DNA from 3 places in the Exiguobacterium sp. s194 genome. Region 2 is predicted to be linked to each of the others. Evidence: predicted binding sites of a transcription regulator. Region 2 holds the regulator's gene; each other region holds the start of a gene.
The links. Region 2 encodes Rex, which represses fermentation and respiration genes when NADH is low (regulators of the CRP and FNR family bind a similar motif). Its sites were predicted from a motif close to TTGTGAAATATTTCACAA; they were not measured.
Positions count from the first base shown of each region.

Region 1: adhE (bifunctional acetaldehyde-CoA/alcohol dehydrogenase) is a predicted target of Rex. The motif match lies at 2,688-2,705, and genes of this name have one in related genera.
Region 3: pflB (formate C-acetyltransferase) is a predicted target of Rex. The motif match lies at 3,216-3,233, and genes of this name have one in related genera.

Region 1 is NZ_JACSLT010000001.1:36,046-43,511, reverse strand. It holds gene KNP85_RS00210 (Na+/H+ antiporter family protein) at 1-1,074, opposite strand, end outside; gene KNP85_RS00205 (YebC/PmpR family DNA-binding transcriptional regulator) at 1,220-1,933, opposite strand; gene KNP85_RS00200 (MarR family winged helix-turn-helix transcriptional regulator) at 2,013-2,459, opposite strand; gene adhE (bifunctional acetaldehyde-CoA/alcohol dehydrogenase) at 2,846-5,437, shown strand; gene KNP85_RS00190 (zinc-binding metallopeptidase family protein) at 5,579-6,769, shown strand; gene KNP85_RS00185 (alpha/beta hydrolase) at 6,873-7,466, shown strand, end outside.
Region 2 is NZ_JACSLT010000011.1:104,048-111,513, forward strand. It holds gene KNP85_RS13795 (FAD-dependent oxidoreductase) at 1-1,018, opposite strand, end outside; gene KNP85_RS13800 (YesK family protein) at 1,210-1,503, opposite strand; gene tatC (twin-arginine translocase subunit TatC) at 1,628-2,416, opposite strand; gene KNP85_RS13810 (twin-arginine translocase TatA/TatE family subunit) at 2,419-2,637, opposite strand; gene KNP85_RS13815 (redox-sensing transcriptional repressor Rex) at 2,637-3,293, opposite strand; gene KNP85_RS13820 (ABC-F family ATP-binding cassette domain-containing protein) at 3,443-5,344, shown strand; gene KNP85_RS13825 (hypothetical protein) at 5,341-5,748, shown strand; gene KNP85_RS13830 (hypothetical protein) at 5,796-6,362, opposite strand; gene tsaD (tRNA (adenosine(37)-N6)-threonylcarbamoyltransferase complex transferase subunit TsaD) at 6,377-7,399, opposite strand; gene rimI (ribosomal protein S18-alanine N-acetyltransferase) at 7,396-7,466, opposite strand, start outside.
Region 3 is NZ_JACSLT010000007.1:70,974-78,439, reverse strand. It holds gene KNP85_RS10150 (hypothetical protein) at 1-648, shown strand, start outside; gene KNP85_RS10145 (hypothetical protein) at 678-1,319, opposite strand; gene KNP85_RS10140 (DEAD/DEAH box helicase) at 1,316-2,482, opposite strand; gene KNP85_RS10135 (hypothetical protein) at 2,537-2,959, opposite strand; gene pflB (formate C-acetyltransferase) at 3,320-5,566, shown strand; gene pflA (pyruvate formate-lyase-activating protein) at 5,623-6,339, shown strand; gene KNP85_RS10120 (NAD(P)-dependent malic enzyme) at 6,379-7,466, opposite strand, start outside.

The DNA.
Region 1 (7,466 bases), on a different contig from region 2:
GATGATTGGAACCGTCGAGAAACTCGAACCGATGCCGAGCGTGATGACGAGTCCGACGAGGAGCATGACGAGTGCGGCGACAAATTGTGAGTCACCCATAATGCCGCTCGCACCACTGACGAGTGGTTCGATGGCACCGGTCGCGCGGATGACGGCGGCGAAACCGCTTGCTGCAATCATGACGAAGCCGATAAAGGCCATCATGCGCATGCCGCTCGTGAAGATGTCATCGGCCTCTGACCAAGGGATGAGGCGAAGTAACGTCAACAAGATGAGTCCTGTGACGGCCGAGGCGATCATCGACTCGGTTTGAAGCTGTACGACGAGCACGACGAGGATGACAGCGGCCGTGAGCCAAATCTTGAGCGGGCTCAACGTCCGGACCTCATAGTCGCTTGGTCCGAGTTGAATCGTCTCATACGAACGCGGCTTCCGATAGTGGAAGAAGGCGGTGATGAGACCGACGAGCATACCGAGGGCCGGGATGGCCATGATGCTGACGATGTTGACATCACCGACGGTCATGCCGTTCGTTTCCACGTTCGGCAGCAAAATCTCATTCAAGTAAATGCCACCGAATCCGACCGGGAGTAACATGTACGGGGTGACGAGACCGAATGTGAGAATCGTCGCCACGAGACGGCGGTCGAGCTTCAACTCGTTAAATAGCACGAGGAGCGGCGGGATGACGATCGGGATGAACGCGATGTGAATCGGTAGCGCGTTCTGCGAACTGATTGCTAGTAATAAGAGGAAAGATAGCAACAATGCCTTGACCCGGGTCACACTTTTGCCTGTGACGTCGCGGCCTGACATGCTGATCAACTTTTCAGCCAGGACGTCTGGGAGCCCTGTTTTTGATAGACCGACGGCAAATGCGCCGAGCAACGCGTAACTGAGGGCGATTGTCGCACCTCCGCCGAGCCCGTCACTGAAGGCGGTCAACGTCTCATTAAACCCGAGACCTCCGACCAGACCACCGACGACCGCGGCAAGGATGAGCGATAAGACGATGTGAACTCGACTGATCGCAAGAGCGAATAATACGATAACAGCTAATAAGACAGCATTCATCATTTCCAACACCTTTCATTCAAAACTCTTTCTCTTGTTATCACTTTAATATGATAAAGACTTTTGAAATTTAACATACGTGTTTCGGGTTGTCAAATCGATTGTTCAAAAAAAGCGATAACTCCGAAAAGTTATCGCTCGTTCGTCATCCTTCAACGTTATGGTATACCTGGCGCACGTCTTCGAGGTCTTCGAGGACGTCGAGTAGTTTTTCGAACTGTTCTTTCGACTCGTTGTCGAGGCCAATCTCGTTTTGTGGCAGCATCGTCAACTCGGCGACTTCAAACGTCTCAATGCCTGCTGCTTTAAAGGCAGTCTGGACGGCATGGAACGCTTCTGGTTCCGCATAGACGATCACCGTCTCATCTTCTTCGATGACATCACGGACGTCGAGGTCGTGCTCCATCATGAGTTCGAGTACGTCGTCAGCAGACATGCCGTTGACACCGATGACAGCCGTCGCGTCGAACATGTAAGCGACTGACCCGCTGACACCCATGTTGCCGCCGTTTTTACCGAAAGCGGCGCGGACTTCAGACGCCGTCCGGTTGACGTTGTTCGTGAGCGTGTCGACGATGAGCATCGAGCCGTTCGGTCCGAATCCTTCATAGCGGAGCTCATCGAAGTTCTCTTCGTCGCCGCCCTTCGCTTTGTCGATGGCGCGGTCGATGATTGCGCGCGGGACGTTGTACGTCTTCGCTCGTTCGACGACGAACTTGAGTGCTTGGTTTGATTCTGGATCTGGTTCCCCTTGACGGGCGACTACGTAGATTTCACGGCCGAACTTCGCATAGATGCGACTCGTATTGGCGTCTTTTGACGCCTTTTTCTCTTTAATGTTGTTCCATTTACGACCCATTACATGTCATCTCTCTTTCCATTGTTCGATTGATTCATCCTCGATTATATAAGAAGACGTGGATGTTGACGAGCAAAAATCATCCCTCGCTTTTATCCATCTTCTCGACGATCTCCGTCAACGTCTTCAAACTGTCGATTAGGCGGTCCGTCTCTTCCTCGTTCAGAAACGCGAGACGGTCCTCGAACAGGCGACGGAACGAATCCCGACGCTCGCGGAGGACGAGTTCGCCCTTTTCGGTCAGTTGATTCCAGATGACACGACGATCGCGTTCGTCCGGGACGCGGGTGATGTAGCCCTCATCGACGAGCTTCGTGATGAGCGGCGTCACGTTCGGCGGGGCAATCGATAACGTCTCACTGATGTGTCCGTTCGTGACCGCGCCTTCATCTTCAATCAACATGAGGAGATGAAAGTGGGAAAAGTTTAAGTTTGGGATTTGCGGAAGGTCGGAACGACGTAATAACTTCCGGCGAATTAATGGGATCAGTTTCACGAACTGATCGGCTGCGTCTTGTCTCGGCATAATCATGTCACTTCCTAATTAGGTTCTTTCTTCATTATACACGACCGAGCGCAGGGTGGACGACCAATCCTCATCCCGTGACATTTTGCACAGCGCATTCGCCTCATCATGGACACAATGGATGTAAGCGTTTACATATCGCATATGCTTTATTTTCATGAAAACGCATTCGATTTTACTGAGCGTCATATGAAAAAGCAAGCCCTATCCTCATTCTCCTAAAAAATATTGTGAAAGAGTTCACATTGTTGTCACGCACAAAATGCAAGAAACGTTGTATTCTATGAATGTGAAGGAAAGCACAAACTCTTCTCAAACCAACTGATTGCCCCGTGCTCTCCATCAAGTCAACAGTATAAGCTCTCATTCATGAGGAGGAAACCAACATGGCAGTTAAAGAGAAAGCAGTAGTAGAAACATCAGCAGAACAGATGGTCGACACGCTCGTCACTAGAGCCCACACGGCGCTCGAGACATTGATGACGTTCGACCAAGAGAAAATCGATGCGATTGTTCAAGCGATGGCGTTAGCCGGTCTCGAACAACACGTCGCCCTCGCGAAACATGCATATGAAGAAACAGGTCGCGGTGTGTTTGAAGATAAAATGATCAAAAACATCTTTGCGACAGAATATATTTATAACTCACTCCGTGGCGAGAAGACGGTCGGCGTCATCGAAGACGATGAGCAAAACGGCATCACGTACATCGCGGAACCAGTCGGTGTCGTCGCCGGGGTCACACCGGTTACGAACCCGACATCAACGACGATGTTCAAAGCAATCATCGCCATCAAAACACGTAACCCGATCATCTTCGGTTTCCACCCGTCGGCACAACAGTGTTCAAGTGAAGCGGCAAGCATCCTTCGTGACGCAGCCATCGAAGCGGGAGCTCCGGAACACTTGATCCAATGGGTTGAAAAACCGTCACTCGACGCGACGAAAGCGCTCATGAACCACCCAGGAGTCGCCATGGTCCTCGCAACTGGTGGAGCGGCGATGGTCAAATCAGCCTACTCGACTGGTAAACCAGCCCTTGGCGTCGGTCCTGGTAACGTTCCGGCCTACATCGACAAAACAGCAAAAGTAAAACGTGCCATCTCGGACGTCATCTTGTCGAAAACGTTCGATAACGGGATGATCTGTGCATCTGAACAAGCGATTATCGTCGACCAAGAAGTGTACGAAGAAGTGAAAGCCGAAATGACGGCGCTCGGTTGCTACTTCTGCTCACCAGAAGAGAAAGCAAAACTCGAGACACTCGTCATTAAAACAGACTCTTGTGCGGTCAACCCGGAAATCGTCGGGAAGCCTGCAGCCTGGATCGCCGAACGAGCTGGACTCACAGTCCCGGCCGATACGAAAATCTTGATCGCCGAACTCGAGACGGTAGGTGCGACAGAACTGCTCTCACATGAGAAACTCAGCCCAGTACTCGGAGCCTACAAAGTTCAATCGCGTGAAGAAGGTTTCGCCATCGCAGAGAAGATGCTCGAAATCGGTGGTCTCGGTCATACGGCAGCCATCCACTCGACTGACGACGACGCCATCCTCGCATTCGGACTCCGAATGAAAGCTTGCCGCATCATCGTCAACTCGCCAACGGCACACGGCGGGATCGGTGACCTCTATAACGAAATGACACCATCACTCACACTCGGTTGTGGGTCGTACGGTAAAAACTCCGTCTCTGAGAACGTGACGGCGAAACATCTACTCAACGTGAAAAAGGTGGCGAGACGTCGCGTGAACATGCAATGGTTTAAAGTCCCTGAAAAGATTTACTTTGAGAAAAACTCGGTCCAATACCTTCAATCGCTCACATCGAAAAAACGGGCGATGATCGTCACGGATGAAATGATGGTCAAACTCGGATTTGCTGATAAAGTCGTCAAAAACTTGCCGGCTGGCGTCGAGTACCGCATCTTCGACCAAGTTGAACCAGACCCGTCAGTTGAGACGGTCATGCGCGGTGCCGAAGCGATGCGTCACTTCCAACCAGATATGATTATCGCCCTCGGCGGTGGATCACCAATGGATGCCGCGAAAGGCATGTGGCTCTTCTACGAACGCCCAGAAGAGAAGTTCTCGAACCTTCGCCAAAAATTCATGGATATCCGCAAGCGGACGTACAAATTCCCGACGCTCGGTAACAAGTCGATGTTCGTCGCCATCCCGACAACATCAGGTACGGGTTCTGAAGTGACACCGTTCACGGTCATCACGGATAAGAAACGCAACGTCAAATACCCGATCGCTGACTATGCGATTACACCGGACGTCGCCATCGTCGACCCTGAGTTCGTCATGACGGTCCCAGCTTCAATCACGGCGGATACAGGAATGGACGTGTTGACACACGCCATCGAAGCGTACGTTTCGGTCATGGCAAACGACTATACGGATGGACTCGCGCTTCGTTCGATGAAGATGATTTTCGATTACCTCCCGAAAGCGTATGAGAACGGCAGTGACGCCGAAGCACGTCAGAAAGTCCACAACGCATCAACAATGGCTGGTATGGCTTTCGCGAACGCGTTCCTCGGTATCAACCACTCGATCGCACACAAAATCGGTGGCGAGTTCCATGTCCCACACGGACGGACGAACGCGATCCTTATGCCGCACGTCATCCGCTATAACGCGACACGCCCATCGAAACTCGCGGCGTTCCCGAAATATGAGTCATTCATCGCCGACGAGCGTTACGCTGAAATCGCGCGCTACCTCGGACTTCCAGCCAGCACGACGGAAGAAGGCGTCGAGTCGCTCATCCAAGCGATCATCGAGCTCGGTCAGCGCTTGAACATCAAACTCTCGTTCAAAGCCCAAGGCATCAAGAAAGCGGACCTCGACGCGAAAGTCGACAAGATGGCAGTCGACGCGTTCGAAGACCAATGTACGACGGCTAACCCGAAAATGCCGCTCGTTGAAGAATTGAAAGAGATCATGTACGCTGCTTACGAAGGCGTATAAGTCTTGCACCAATCAAACGGTTTCCCTCGTTCGGAGGGAGGCCGTTTTTTTGTGAAAAAGAAATATACAATTGTCAGATCACTTAATATAATAGGATAATACAACCATTTATTGGTGAGTTTTTTTGATGGAGATACGCAGATGACAATTATGTACAGCTTACTGTCGGCACTATTTACCGTTTTTCTTTATTTCAATCCGCTTTCATCAACAAGTCCATATGAAACGGCTGAATATTTTGCGTCACAAGATCGGGATGCAGATAGTTACGATAGTTTTGAGTTTTTTGACACATTTGGTACAGAGCTAGAAGTGAGTGCGAAGCGTGTCGTTCATTACGTGGAGCGCTCTACTTATTGGACGGACATTTATCTAGGCGACGATTATTTTGAAGGATACTCGAGCATGGCGCTCGAACAGGAGATCAAAGGTGAACTTTTACATATGAACTGGGATGACCCCATCGAACAAGTGGAAGGCAAAGTGGTTGTGTTACCGATGACAGACACTTCTCTCGAAAAGTCGCATACGGCCTATACGTCAGATTATTACGGGGTCATCGATAATGATGAAGCGGCCAACCGTTACTTAGGTAAACTCGCTGAAGCAGGGGCAGCCGGTTACGTCATTACACCGCATCCGAATGAACCGGATGAGAGCGGCTTCGTGATTGTTTCCTATACATTACCGATTGGGGGTACCGGAGTCGATGGAGAAGCGGCCAAAGCTTTTCGTGATGGCGAAATGATTGTCATCGAACCGTACCGCGAAGAAATACCGTATATAGAGTATGTTCAACAAGGGGAAGGGGATGAAGAAATTGTCATCATGTCTCGCCTTGACGCTTCGTGGAAAGGGGATCATGTCCTCTCAAGCGTTAGTGGGTCTTCCGTCCTTTATCATTTATTAGAAAAGATGGACGGTGTGAAAACCGATGCCACAATCCGCTACGTTTTTTTAAATGGTAGTGGGTTTGGAGAAGAGGCAAGTGATGACTATCTCGCTCAATTGAAAGAGCGTCAACCATCGGTAAAGACGATTCTGCAGTTAGATGCCATGGGAACGGGGGACGACCCACTTTATATTCGAACGATCGGGATGAAACGCCACTCCTTTTTAGAGACAGAACCGTTCGACGCACTTGATGTGACGATATTAGGCAGTTCAAGTCTGGACAGCTACGGAGAAGCTGACTTACCTCTAGCCGTCCTGAGCGATTCGCGGTTGGCAGTTTATGACTTGCATACTGAATACGATAATCTAGATCGTCTATCCAATGAAGTGATGGAAGAGCAAGTTGAATGGCTGAAGCAGTGGCTGATCACTCAATGAAACGATTTTCCCCGAGACGTTCCTAATAAGAACGTCTTTTCTTTACGGATAAACACTCGTCCTCTCTTAAATACTTCGGTATGATGAAAGGGGAGGCGATACGATGGAACGACAACTGAACGTGACAACGAATTATGGACAACTGGCCGGTACGTGGATGACCCACGGCGAACCCCGTAAGACGGTCGTCCTGCTCAGCGGGAGTGGGCCGAGCGACCGGGACGGCAATTTGGGACCATCCCAATTCGGCACGTATAAAAAACTGGCCGAGGCGCTCTTTAAGATGGGTGTCAACGTCTATCGGTATGATAAACAAGGCATCGGTGAATCGGACGGTGATTTCAATAAAGTCGGTCTGCACGACCTGGTGACAGATGCGATCACCGTCGTCAACGCCATCAAACAGGAGCCGGACGCAGGGGACATGTATGTGCTCGGTCACAGCGAAGGGGCCGTCATCGCCCCGGCGGTCCAGCTAGAGACGAACGCGGCCGGACTGATTCTTCTTGCCGGATTCAACGATTCCTCGAAGAAGATGTTCTTGCTGCAAGCCGACGCACTCGCAACTGAAGTCGGTTCGGTGAAAGGACTCAAGGGCGTGTTCTATCGATTGACCGGCGTCCCGAAGAAGATTCGCCAGCGCCAAGACGATTTGCTCGAACGGTCGTTACGGACGAACGTCGCCGCCTTCAAGTAC
Region 2 (7,466 bases):
GACCTGATGAGGCGATGTTCCAATCATACAGGCGAAGACCTGACGTTCCTTGCGTCCCTTGATAACGGACACGCGGTGCGATCAAGTTCTCAGCGACGAGCGTTCCCATGCGGACGGCGTTCGTCGCGAGCGGGATGTAGGCATGTGTGCGCGCCGGGTTGTAATAGACAGCACAGCTGTCACCAGCCGCGAAGACGTCCGGGTTGCTCGTGCGCATATATTCGTCGACGATAATGGCGCCGTTGCCGAGCATGTCGACTTGGCCTTGAAGGAGTCCCGTGTTTGGGCGGAAGCCGACACAGAGGATGACGAGGTCGGCCTCGAACTCACCTTTATCGGTCACGACGTGCGTGACGTTTCCATCTGTCCCACGGAACGCTTCGACCGTTTGGCCGAGTTCGAGGTCGATGCCGCGTGACGTCATGTCTGCCTCGAGTTGGTCTGTGAACGACTTGTCGAGATACTTGTTCAAGATGCGGTCGGCACTATCGATGAACGTGACGTGTTTGCCGTACACTTCGAACGCCTCGACGAGCTCGACACCGATATAGCCGGCACCGATGACGGCGATGTTCGTCGCGTCTTTTGCCCGCTCGATGATGCGTTGGGCGTGACCATAGTTTTTGCAGAGCTCAATCCCAGTCATCTCGATGCCAGGAAGTGTCGGGACGATCGGCCATGAACCAGTCGTGACGATCAAACGGTCGAACGTGTCATAGACGTCTTCTCCCGTGTCGAGGTTTTTCGCATGGACCGTCTTCGCTTCCGTATCGATGTTCAACACGTCGTGCTTCATGCGCATCGTCGCGCCGAGTTCTTCGAGCTCGGTCGGTGACGCGTAGAAGAGCTCTTCCGCACGTTTGACGACACCGCCGACGTGGAGGGCAATCCCACACGAGAGGAAGCTGACGTTGTCGTTCCGCTCATACACCGTGATGTCGAGATTGTCGTGCTTGGCGAGTAATCCTTTGACGGCTGCTGTTCCTGCGTGTGTACATCCGATGACTGCGATTTTCATATGGTTGTCTCTCCTTTGAGTGTTAGGCAAGTTAGTGTTTGTGATAAATATCACATTTACTTTCTGAACTTAGTGTACTATTTCACAAGAAGGTTTGACAATCCCTTTGCTCACTTTTTCACGTAATTATGTCTAAAGTTTGAACGGCTGGTGTGACAACAAAAAAACGCTCCGCAACCGGAACGGTTCATTCATGAATGGGTCGTGCGTCTTGCTTTAAACCAGTGGTAAGTGACGACGCCGATATAGGTGAGGAGGCCGATTACATACAGACTGAAGCCAATCAAAATCCAGCCCAGCGCGTCCCAACCACGGACGAAGACGAGTCCGATGATACACGATACGTACCCCACGACGAGCAATGTCAACGAGAAGGCGAGTCTCCGCTTGAATCGCGACTTCAGAAAGTTCAGCACGGCAATCAACAAAATTGTCGTCAACACGCCGATGATGATGAGTTCATCCCCGTAGTACTCCCAAGCCATCGCTTCTCCCCCTGACTGATGTTTAAGTAGTTTCATCGTATCACGTGGGTCCAGTGTTTATCTTGTTGTTAAAAACATTTATTCCCAATCACAAAAAAAGCATCGTCCCGTTAAAGAACGATGCTTACTTCTCATTCATTTGTTTCATCAAATCGACTTGCTCTTTCACCATCGCCTCTTTCTCACGACGGAGCACGCCCCGGTACGTGATGCGTGAAATCGACAAGCTGATTTCATACAAGAAGAAGAGCGGCAGCGACACCATGAGGTGCGACGTCAAATCCGGCGGCGTGATGAAGGCCGCGATGACGAACAAGGCGAAGTACGCATATTTCCGAATCGATGACAGGAAGTACGGTGTCACGACACCGATGCGCGTCAAGAACATCGTCACGACCGGCAACTGGAATAACAGTCCGAATGGAATGGTCAGTTGCAGCAAGAACGTGAAGTAGTTCGACGCCCCGATGATTTGCGTCAGACCGAGGTCTTGCCCGAGGTCCGTCGAGATATCGAGGACGAGCGGGAACAACCAATAGTAGGCGAATGCGAGACCGATCAGGAACAAGATGAAGATGATCGGGATATACGCGAGCGTCGCTTTCCGCTCGTTCGGGTGCAGACCAGGTGCGACGAACGCCCACAGTTGATACAGTAGAAACGGACCGGACGCGACGAGCCCGATGACGAGCGCCAAGTTCAAGTAAATCATGAGCGGGTCCGCGACCCCAAAGGCGTTCAGCTCGAGCCCTCGTTCGACGAGGTCCGCCTGCAGATAGGCGAGCACATATTTGACACTCGGCAAAGCGATTAGAAAGAAGGCAAAGACGACAAATGCCGACAGCATCAGTCGTCTCCGCAGCTCTGTCAAGTGATCGGACAGTGCCCGTTCTTGATCAGGTTGATGATTCATGATTACTGCTCTTTCTTCTCAAGTTCTTTCTTATCTTTCTCGTCATGTTCGTTCATCATGCCGTTCGTGGCATTTTTGAACTCTCGGAGCGTTTGACCGGCGGCGCGTCCGAATTCAGGCAATTTCTTCGGCCCGAAGATGATGAGCGCGACGATGGCGATAATGAAGATACTTGCTCCCCCAGGAATACCGACGACGAGCAACGATGATAGTAATTCCATTATTGATGGACCCCCTCAGCAGATGGATAGTGTTGCATAAAGTAAATGAGCGACTGGAGTTCGATCGACAAGTCGATGTGATGGACGCGGACCGTGTCCGGCACAGTAAGTCTGGCCGGTGTGAAGTTCAAGATACCTTTGATGCCGAAGCGGACCAAGTCGTCCGCGACCGGTTGCGCATAGGCAGACGGCACCGTGAGAATGGCGACGTCAATCTTGTTTTGTTTCATGATCTGTTCCATCTCATCGACGTGATGAATCGGGACACCGGACATCGTCGTGCCGACTTTTGTCTCGTCTGCGTCGAACCCGACGACGATATGTGTGTTATTGTTTTTAAGGAAGTTATAGTTGACGAAAGCTGTCCCAAGATGACCAACCCCGACTAAGGCGACGTTCGTAATCTCGTCCTGATTCAGTGTCTTACGGAAAAAGTCTAACAGATACTGTACGTTATAGCCATATCCCTTTTTCCCGAGCGCACCGAAGTACGAAAAATCGCGACGGATCGTGGCCGAATCGACCTTGACCGCCTCGCTCAGTTCAGCAGAAGAGACACGCTGTTTTCCTGATGAATGTAGGCTTTGGATAAACCGATAGTATAGTGGCAACCGTTTGGCTGTCGCTTGCGGAATCTTTGGTTCGTTTTGACTCAACGGAAAGAGCCTCCTTTTTACGACGCGTTTCAAACGAATCTAATTTCATACACCTTGATTGTAAACGAATTCACATGACCACTCAATGAATATACCTGAAATGGGGAAGAAATAAAGTATACTAAATAGAGAGAAAGGGGTTTTTTCACTTGATCCTACTGCAAGTCAATAACTTATCGAAATCATTCGGCGTCGAGCCGATTTTAGAGAACGTCAAACTAGAAATTCAAGAAGGCGAACGTGTCGCCCTTGTCGGCCGTAACGGTGCCGGCAAGTCGACATTGCTTAAAGTCATCGCCGGGGAATACAACTATGACTCGGGCGACATCATGAAGCCTAAAGATGTCACCATCGGCTATCTCGCCCAAGACTCAGGGTTAGAGTCGAACGAGACGATGTGGAACGAAATGTTGACTGTCTTCACCGATTTAATTGAACAAGAAAAGACGCTGCGCCGCATGGAGCAAGACATGGGTTCTGAGCGCATCTTGAACGACCCGGCCGCCTATGAGCGCCTCTTGTCGTCTTACGATGAAGAACAGCATACGTTCAAAGACCGTGGCGGCTATCAATATGAGGCGACGATCCGCTCTGTCCTTCACGGGATGCGGTTCTATCCGGACGACTTCGAACGCCGCATCGATACGCTCTCCGGCGGACAGCGGACACGTCTCGCTCTCGCGAAGATGCTGCTCCAAAGTCCGGACCTGCTCATCTTGGATGAGCCGACGAACCACTTGGACATCGAGACACTCGGCTGGCTCGAGAAGTATTTGAGCGGCTATAAAGGCGCCGTCCTCATCGTCTCCCACGACCGCTACTTCCTCGACCGCGTCGTATCGGTCGTCTATGAGCTGTCCCGCCACCGCAGCCGTCGCTTCGTCGGCAACTACACGAAGTACCTTGAACAGAAGGCTGCCATTTACGAGCAAGAGAAGAAGCAGTTCGAGTCGCAACAAGAAGAGATCGCCAAAATGCAGGACTTCATCCAGCGCAACATCGCCCGGGCGACGACGACGAAGCGGGCCCAGAGTGTCCGCAAGCGTCTCGAGAAAGTCGACCGGATGGAAGCGCCGGACGGTGATGAGCGTAGTGCCGTCCTCTCGTTCTCGATTAAACGCCAAAGTGGGAACGACGTGTTGAGCGGCAGCGACCTCGCCATCGGCTATGAGGAACCGATCGCCCAGCAGCTCCGCTTTCAACTGCAGCGCGGCGAATCGGTCGCCCTCGTCGGCCCGAACGGAGTCGGCAAATCGACGCTCTTGAAAGTGTTGACGAAACAACAGCCGGCCCTTACCGGTGACATCCGCTACGGTACCGGCGTCGAAATCGGCTACTACGACCAGGAGCAACAGAATTTGTCGGATGCCAACCGCGTCATCGACGAGATTTGGAACGATTGGCCGCTCATGCGCGAACAAGAAGTGCGGAGCCTGCTTGGACAGTTCCTATTCAGCGGTGACGACGTCATGAAACGCGTCCATGAATTGTCGGGTGGAGAGCGGGCCCGCTTGACGCTCGCGAAACTGAAGCTCGAGCAACCAAACTTGCTCATCTTGGATGAGCCGACGAACCACTTGGACCTCGACTCGAAGATGATTCTCGAGAACGCCCTCGTCGACTATCCGGGCACAATCCTATTCGTCTCGCACGACCGCTACTTCATCGACCGGCTCGCGACGCGCGTCTTAGAGATCACGCCGAACGGCATCGACGAATACCTCGGCGATTACTCATATTATGTCGAGAAGAAAGAAGAACTTGAAGAACTGGCCCGACTCGCCCGCGAAGAGACGAAACAAGTCATCGTCAAGAAACAGCGTGCCGACAAGGAACAGCAACGTGAGGAACGCCGGATGAAACAACGGATCGAGGAAATCGAGCTCACCATCGAACAACACGAGGCCCGTCTCGAGGAAATCGAGCAGCTCTTGTGTGAACCGGACGTCTTCAACGACTTCGCTCGGGCACAGGAACTGTCGACCGAGTCCGACGCGACGAAAGAATCGATCACGGCACTGTATGCAGAATGGGAGGAGCTCCATTCATGATGCGATTCCGTGCGATGCGAATCGAATGGATGCACGCCTTCCTGACCGGTCTCGCCTACATCGTGCCGACGGGGACGGAATTCGTATCCGAACTGATTCGTGGGGAACCGACGGTCGTTCCGTCGTTCCTGTTTTATTTCTTGCCGGTCGTCATCGGCTTCATCATCCAGACATGGAGCGGGATTGTGATCAGTTTGTTGAGCGGCCTGCTTATGAGCAGCCTGTTTATCCGCCTCGTCGTCTGGCCAGTCGATGTGACCGTGCACAGTTTTTACGCCCCGGGCTCGGTGTGGGGACACTTCTATCAGTCGACGCTCCTCATGTGGGTGCTCGCACTGATTGTCTACGTCGTGAGCCGGGTGAACATGTGGTACAAACAGAACAAACATCATCCGGACGTATAAAAAAGGGAAGCCGTCTCCAACGTGGAGACCGGCTTCCCTTTTAACAGTTAGAAATAACGTAGCGGCTGGAATCCGCGTGTATGGAAGTCGAGCTTGAGGCCGTCTTCCGTGATAAAGAACACGTACTCGTTCGTATCGACATCACGGACGAACACTTTATAGAACGTGAGTGTCTCCTCACGGTTCGTCACATACTTCGCCTCATGCGTCGAGATCACTTGCGCGAACAATTGCTCTTCGTCAAACTCGTTGACGATATCCTCGAACTTCACCGCTTCTTCTTCGGTCGCTTCTCGTCCCGGCGCAATCTCGTAATATGCGTCGCTCGCTTTCGGCTGAACGCCGAGGTTGCGGTCGACGACGATGACGCTCTCGATATTTTGGTCGTCTAGGCTCTTATAGCCGTACAACGTCTCGACGAGCGTGTTCTCACCCGTGACCCGGCCGATGCCTTCGAGCGATTCCGCTCCTGTGAGTGAACGGACGCGTGTCGCTTCCGGCACGATTTCTTCTTGATAGGCGATATTATAGGCGCGGATAATCTCCCGTACTTGCAAAAACGTCGCGACGACGAGCAGTACGACCAGACCTCCAATGATGATGCGTTTCGTCATGTCTCTATTTCCCCCTAGACTGTCATGCTCTCTTCTAAGGATAACCCAGGAACCGCATTCATCGCCAGTGTATCGCGCTTTCCTCGCACATACGCGTGATGTGCCGCCACCCCAATCATACCGGCGTTGTCTCCGCATAGATCAAGTGGTGGGATAACGAGGCGGATGCCTTCGCGGTCCGTCGCTTCTTGAAGCGCAGCACGGAGTCCACGGTTGGCCGCAACGCCACCTGCGACGAGCAGTTGTTTCGCGCCTTTTTCTTTCACCGCACGAATCGCTTTCTCGACGAGCACTTCGACGACGCTCGCTTGGAAACTGGCCGCCAAGTTTTCAGGGATGACCGTCTCCCCACGCTGTTCGGCGTTATGGACGGCATTGATGACTGACGACTTGAGCCCGCTGAAACTGAAGTCAAAACTTCCTGCTTCGAGCCGGACCCGTGGGAACTTATACGTGTCTTCCCCGTTAGCCGCGAGACGGTCGATGGCCGGGCCACCCGGGTAAGGCAGGCTGAGCGTCCGTGCGACTTTGTCGTACGCTTCTCCAGCCGCATCGTCACGCGTCTCACCGATGACTTCAAACACACCGTGCTCGGGCATATAGACGAGCTCCGTATGTCCTCCTGAAACGACGAGACAGACGAGTGGGAACTCCATCTCTTCAACGAGTTCGTTCGCGTAAATATGTCCGGCGATATGGTGGACGCCGATGAGCGGTTTACTATGGGCGAACGCGAGTGCCTTAGCCGCACTGATGCCGACGAGCAGCGCCCCGACGAGACCTGGTCCTTGCGTGACCGCGACGGCGTCGACGTCTTGCATCGTCACGCCGGATTCACTGAGGGCGTCATCGATGACGTACGTGATTCGTTCGACGTGGTGGCGCGAGGCGACCTCGGGTACGACCCCACCGAACCGTTTATGGCTTTCAATCTGCGACGAGACGACGTTTGATAAGAGCGTCTTGCCGTCACGCACGAGTGCGACCGATGTCTCATCACAGCTCGACTCAATCGCGAGAATGAGCGATGTGTTCATTCTGATTCACTTCCTAACTTCGCCCAGTAAATATAGGCGTCTTCATTATTGTCTTGATAGTAGCGTT
Region 3 (7,466 bases), on a different contig from region 2:
GAAGGGAACTGGCACGGCATATTCGTTCAAGATGGTCGTGTTCATTTGATTTATCGTGACGGTTATGACAGACAGGCAGCAACAAAAATCGCCGTATTTGATGAAGGGGCGGCTGAAATCACCCTTGAAGAAATCTCAATAGAAGACGGCTTTATTTCTAGTGTTGTCGGAATATCTAGGTTTTACGATGAGAACCGGATGACCATCGCAGCCGATAATCGTTTCCTCCCGGTACGTCTTGGGATATACGAAACGATAACCGAAGATGGTCAGACGTACACGAACGAGACGGAACGTCCAGGCGTGTATGCCTATGACACCGAAGAGAAGCGTGTCGTCGAGTTAAAAGCTGAAGGGGATATGTGGGGCGCAACCGTCTATGAGGATCAATTAATCGTCTTGCAGGAAGATGGGACCGAATTCGTTGTCGACTTGAAGACAGGGAAGCAATCGACGCGACAAGTCATCGATGGTTCGGTCGGTACGACTTGGTATGTCGATAACCAACTGTATCATATTCGCCCGACGAAAGATGGGGCCGTTATCGACGTCTATCAAGATGGGAAAGCCATCTCGAGCGCCGTCGTGAAGGCGACGAACGATGCGGCGAAGGCATTGTTATCCAATACGAAATATTATGTACAATAACAAATAACCGAGAGGCAGCCGCCTCTCGGTTATTTTGATGGTTTCGGGACGATGACCCCGTCTTCTAAATCGAGCAACATGTCGATCAGTTCTGCACAGAACTCTGGGAACTGATCGAGGAACGCACCCGGACCGACCTCATCGGTGAAGTCGATATACAGGTCCGATACGTTACCGGCCATTTTCGCCGGAAGAGCGAGGAACGCCGACCCGAAACGCCAGCTGCCTCGGATATCGAGCAGCTTGCCGAGCATGATGTCACCGACCTCACGTTTTTCCGGGAGATTGACGCGATACGTCTCTTTCGTCTCCCAGTCGCGCAGTCCTTCCTCGGTCACTTCAAAAACCGAGCAACGTGGGACTGCCAAGCCACGGAGCGCGTGATACAAGGCAGGGGACATGTCGGCTTTTTGATCTGCCAAGTAGCGGCCGTGCGGTGTCATCCCTTCCTCGTCCGTCTCGAAGAAGACGGCCCAGTCGATGAACAGGTCGCGGAATAGCTCGGCGTCTTTCAACTGCCATGTGCCTTCCGAGGCGATCTCTTGAATATAGTTCGTCCAATGTGTGCTGCGCGCGAGCGCGGCTTGCTCATACAACTTTTTCAGCTCGGCCAGCAATTCGGACTCTTCTACAAGCAAAGGGAATGGAATTACTTTCCGGTCTTTTTTCATCGGCGCGGTCCTCGTTTGTTCGCAGGACGCTTCACGACCGGCGGTTTATCTTCGATCCGTTTCTCGATGACATCGCCACGATAAATCTCGAGTTCTTTCAATTCCACGCCTAGCTGGCGAGCGAATGATTTCAAGTGCGTCAAGTCTTCATCCGTCACGAGCGAGAGCACGGTCCCGGCCGCATTCCCGCGTGCCGTCCGGCCCGAGCGGTGAATGAAGTCATCAATCGATTCTGGCAAATCGAAGTGGACGACGTGCGTCACTTCTTCGATGTCGAGACCACGGGCCGCGAGACCCGTCGTGATGAGAAGTGGATAGTCGCCTTTCCGGAATTCACGGAGCGTCTCCACGCGTTCGCGTTTCCCTTTTAGGCTGTCGAGCATCCGGTAATTCACTTTCATTTTATCGAGTTCGCCTCTGAGTGGTGGCAAGAATGAGCGGTTGTTGATGAAAGCGAGCGCTTTGACGCCGTTGACATGTGACAAACGACGAAGCAATTCCGGCTTATAGCGGCGTGTCGTCAACATATAGCCGTACGTCACTTGACTGCTCACAGCTCGTTCGATTTTCACGTGTGCCGGCTCCTTCAAGAACGGGGCAGCCCATGCTTGAAGCGTGTCTGTGAGCGTTGCCGATACGAGGGCGATTTGATGTTCGTGCGCCGTGTGCTTGATGATGCGTTCGGCAGCTTCTGTTAATCCGCTATCGATGATTTGGTCAGCTTCATCGAGGACGATTGTGTGCGTCTCATGAAGCTTCAATTTTTTCTTGTCGATCAGTTCGACGAGTCGGCCCGGTGTCCCGACAATCAAATGGGGCTTTTTCTTCAAGCGGTCGATTTGACGTTTCAATTCGACACCGCCAATAAATGAAGCGATGCGGACATCACCTTTCTCGGTGAAGCGTTGCGCGACCGTTTGAATCTGCATGACGAGCTCACGCGTCGGCGCGACGATGACGACTTGAATCCGGTCGTTCGAGGCGTCGATTTTTTCAATGGCGGGTAACAAATAAGCAAGCGTCTTCCCGGTACCTGTGGGCGCTTCGATCGTGACGTCTTTTCCGTCAAGAAGAAGCGGGAAGGCTTCGGCTTGGACCGGCATTGGTTCAGTAAAGCCAAGGCGATCCCAGGCTTCGTTAATAAATGGTTTTGTAAAGTTCATATCAATTCTCCTTATCGTGGGGCAAAAACAAAGGAAGCATAAGCGCTCCCTGTCTTAGATATAGCGAACATGTTCAGTATCTTGGTCGAATGAAGAACGGAGTGTCTGTGTGAACGTCTGTCCGTCCTCGATGAGTTTGATGTGCACATCGATTTGGTCAGCCGACGCCTCGACGCCTTCGACGGTGAAGCCTTGATACACACGATACTGCAATTCTTTCGTCAACCGTTCGTATGAAGCGAGCTCTGGATACGTCGCTGCCACGTCAATCGGGCGCGAGATGAGAGCAACGAGCAAGTTATCGCGGTAGTCGATGAAATCCTCGTTTTCGATGTCGTCGTCAAACCGAATCCAAAAACCTGCGTCTTCAAATTCTGTGATAAATCCATCACGTTGTTCACCGTTCGCTTCTACTTTAAGGGAGATGCGGTCACCGGCTTTCAAGTCGTGATCAGCTGTCAATAATTCGTACGTCATGGGAAGAACCCCTTCCTCTTCTACAATGTTCTGCCTTCATTGTGTCCGATGTAAGGCAAAAATTCAAGTTCTATCCCCGAGTCGTGATATACATCACACTAAAAACTGTATAAATCGTCACATCCGAATCGAGATGATACAGAATCGACGTAAATCCTATCGTGACGTGAATTATCTGTTTCATAGTGAATGAGAAATGCGTTATAACAGATTTTAAAGCGCTTACAAAAATGGCTTTAAGCCAACGTTCATGAGATTGTTACAACTTTCACAAGAATGTAAAACATAATGTTCACGTTTTCACGTACACTCAACTTATAGAAAGCACGCAGTTATCTCAACTATGAGGAGTGACCCACAATGGCAACCGAAATTAAATCAGCCTGGTCAGGATTTGTACCTGGGCAGTGGACGAACGAAGTGAACGTCGGTGAGTTTATCCGTTTAAACCGACATGAGTACACAGGAGACGACCGTTTCCTCGTCGGACCGACGGAAGCGACGAATCAGCTTTGGGCACAAGTGATGGAATTGACGAAAGAAGAGCGGGAACGCGGCGGTGTTTGGGCGGTCGATCAAAACAACCCGTCGACCATCGTCTCGCACGGACCGGGATACTTAAACAAAGAGCTCGAAAAAGTGGTCGGCGTTCAAACGGACGAGCCGTTCAAACGTTCGATTCATCCGAACGGCGGCATCCGGATGGTCGACGCTGCACTTGAATCGTATGGCTTCGAACCGAACCCTGAAATCACAAAGATTTATTCGGAAATCCGCAAAACGCATAACCAAGGTGTCTTCGATGCGTACACACCTGAGATGCGAGCAGCACGGAAGTCAGGGATTATCACAGGACTTCCTGACGCTTACGGACGTGGACGGATTATCGGCGACTACCGTCGCGTTGCCTTGTACGGGTTAGACTTCTTGATTGCCGCACGTAAAAAGGACTTGGCGAACCGTGGCGGTTTCTTATCAGAGGCAGATATTCGGACACGGGAAGAAATGTCTGAGCAGCTCCGGGCCCTCCAAGAGTTGAAACAACTCGGTGCGGCGTACGGGTTTGACCTCGGCCGTCCGGCGGAAAATACACAAGAGGCGTACCAATGGGTATACCTTGCATATCTCGCAGCCGTCAAAGAACAGAACGGCGCCGCCATGTCACTTGGACGTGTCTCGACATTCCTCGATGTATACGCAGAACGTGACATCGAAGCAGGTCGTTTGACCGAGTCGGACGTTCAAGAAATCGTCGACCACTTCATCATGAAGCTTCGGATCGTCAAGTTCTTGCGCACGCCTGACTACAACGAATTGTTCTCGGGTGACCCAACATGGGTGACCGAGTCAATCGGTGGGATGAGTGAGGATGGACGTTCGAACGTGACGAAGAGCTCGTTCCGCTTCTTGCATTCACTCTCGAACCTCGGGCCAGCACCAGAACCGAACTTGACGGTGCTTTGGTCGACGAAATTGCCAGAAGGCTTCAAACAATATTGTGCGAAGATGTCGATTGAGACGTCTGCCATCCAATATGAGAACGATGACCTCATGCTTCCAGAGTTCGGTGACGATTACGGCATCGCCTGCTGTGTGTCACCGATGAAAATCGGGAAACAGATGCAGTTCTTCGGAGCCCGCGCCAACATGGCGAAAGCACTCCTTTATAGCATGAACGGAGGCCGCGATGAGAAGAGCGGCGACCAAATCGCGCCGGTTTGGGAGATGAACACCGAGGACGTGCTCACGTACGACAAAGTGTATGCCGACTTCGACCGGACGCTCGATTGGCTCGCCGAGCTCTACGTCAACACGCTCAACGTCATCCACTTCATGCACGATAAATATGCGTATGAACGGATCGAGATGGCACTTCATGACCCAGAAATCCTACGGACGATGGCATGCGGTATCGCCGGTCTCTCGGTCACAGCAGATAGTCTGTCAGCCATCAAATATGCGACCGTGAAACCGGTCCGCAACGAGCAAGGCATTGCTGTCGACTTCGAGACAGAAGGCGACTTCCCTAAATTCGGCAACAACGACGACCGTGTCGATGCGATCGCCGTCGAGCTTGTCGAGTCGTTCATGCAAAAAGTACGCAAGCATAAAACGTACCGCGATGCGCTCCATACGCAATCGGTCTTGACGATCACATCAAACGTCGTTTACGGCAAAAAGACAGGGAACACACCGGACGGACGTCGCGCCGGCGAACCGTTCGCACCTGGTGCGAACCCGATGCATGGCCGCGATACGAAAGGGGCAGCTGCGTCGCTCTCATCAGTCGCGAAACTCCCGTTCGAACACGCACAAGACGGAATTTCATACACGTTCTCAATCGTACCGAAAGCGCTCGGTAAAGAAGAAGTGGCCCGTGAACTCAACTTGGCGGCACTCCTTGACGGTTATATGGGCGGCGAGCATAAAGGACATCACTTGAACGTCAACGTCTTCAACCGTGAGACGTTGCTCGATGCGATGGAGCATCCGGAAGAATATCCACAGCTCACGATCCGTGTCTCTGGCTATGCGGTCAACTTCATCAAATTGACACGTGAGCAACAAATCGACGTCATCAACCGGACGTTCCACGGTTCATTGTAAACAAAGGCTTGGCGGCCTTCACTCGAGGGCCGCTCATTCGTTAGGAGGTCATTTCGATGACAATGGGATATGTACACTCGGTCGAATCGTTTGGAACCGTTGACGGCCCGGGAATTCGTTTTATCGTCTTTTTACAAGGTTGTGCGCTTCGTTGCTTGTATTGCCACAATGCTGACACGTGGGATTTCAAAAAGAATAACCATCGTTCGGCCGAGGACGTCATTCAAGAAGCGCTCAGCTATCGTCCGTTCATGGAAGCGTCAAAAGGCGGCATCACGATTTCTGGGGGCGACCCGCTCGCGCAGCCAGAGTTTTTAGAGGCGCTCTTGCGTGAAGCAAAGAAACACGGGCTTCATACGACACTCGACACGTCCGGTGCACTCCGTCCCCCTAACTTGGATGCGATTTTAGACCATACGGACCTCGTGTTGCTTGATATCAAACATATCGACGATGATATGTGTAAGAAACTGACAGGACGGAGCAACGTCAACACGCTCGCGCTCGCTGAACATTTATCCGAGCGCGGAACGAAAATGTGGATTCGCCACGTCCTCGTCCCGGAATGGACACTTGATGAAGGAGCGCTCCGCCGCACGGCAGCGTTCATTCAAAAGCTCGACCACGTCGAGAAAGTCGAAATTTTGCCGTACCATGAGATGGGCGTCTATAAATGGGAGGCGCTCGGTCTCGACTATCCGCTCAAAGGAATTAAACCCCCGACGACGGAAGAAGTCGAATGGGCGGAAGGGATTTTACAAGGAACCGTTTAAAAAACTGCGCAGACCATCATGGTCTGCGCAGTTTTTGGATTACAAATGTTTTTGACTGACGTGCTGACGGATGGCGGCCTCATCGAGAGGACGTTTGGCGACGCCGGTCTCGACGGCGGCTTTGGCGACCGCGACCGCCACGGCCGGTGCGATTCGTTCATCGAATGGGCTCGGGATGACGACACCGTTCGCCAAATCTTCTTCGGTCAATAAATCGGCAATCGCGTGGACGGCCGCTTCCTTCATCTCCTCATTGATTTCGCTGGCGCGAACGTCAAGTGCGCCCCGGAAAATACCTGGGAAGGCGAGGACGTTGTTCACTTGGTTGGCGAAATCGGAACGGCCGGTCGCGACGACACGCGCCCCGGCTTTTGTCGCGAGGTCTGGCATAATCTCCGGAATCGGGTTCGCCAGAGCGAAGATGATTGGATCGACGGCCATCGAGCGGACCATGTCTTCCGTGACGGCCCCGGCCGCCGAGACACCGATAAAGACGTCGGCACCTTGAAGCACGTCGGCGAGCAATCCTTCGTGTTGCTTCCGATTCGTCGCTTTGGCGATTTGATCTTTGAACGGGTTCATCCCTTCGACGCGTCCTTCGTAAATCGCGCCTTTCGTATCACAGATGACGAGGTCCTCGACACCGAAACGCTTCAACAGTTTGGCGATGGCGATGCCCGCGGCCCCGGCACCGTTCATGACGACACGGAGTTCAGGCATCGTTTTATCGACGAGGCGCAACGCGTTGACGAGACCGGCCAAAACGACGATGGCTGTCCCGTGCTGGTCGTCATGGAAGACAGGAATCGGGAGCGATTGTTTCAAACGGGCTTCGATTTCAAAACACTCGGGTGCTTTAATGTCTTCTAAGTTGACGGCACCAAACGTCGGTGCGAGCAGTTCGACCGTCCGGACGATTTCATCGACGTTGTGCGTGTCGAGACAGATGGGAAACGCATCGACGCCAGCGAAGCTTTTGAACAAGACGGCTTTTCCTTCCATGACCGGCAGTGCGGCTTCTGGACCGATATTGCCGAGACCGAGCACGGCGCTCCCGTCCGAGACAACGGCGACCGTGTTGGCGCGGAGCGTGTAGTCATACGACAACTCTTTATCCTCGGCGATGC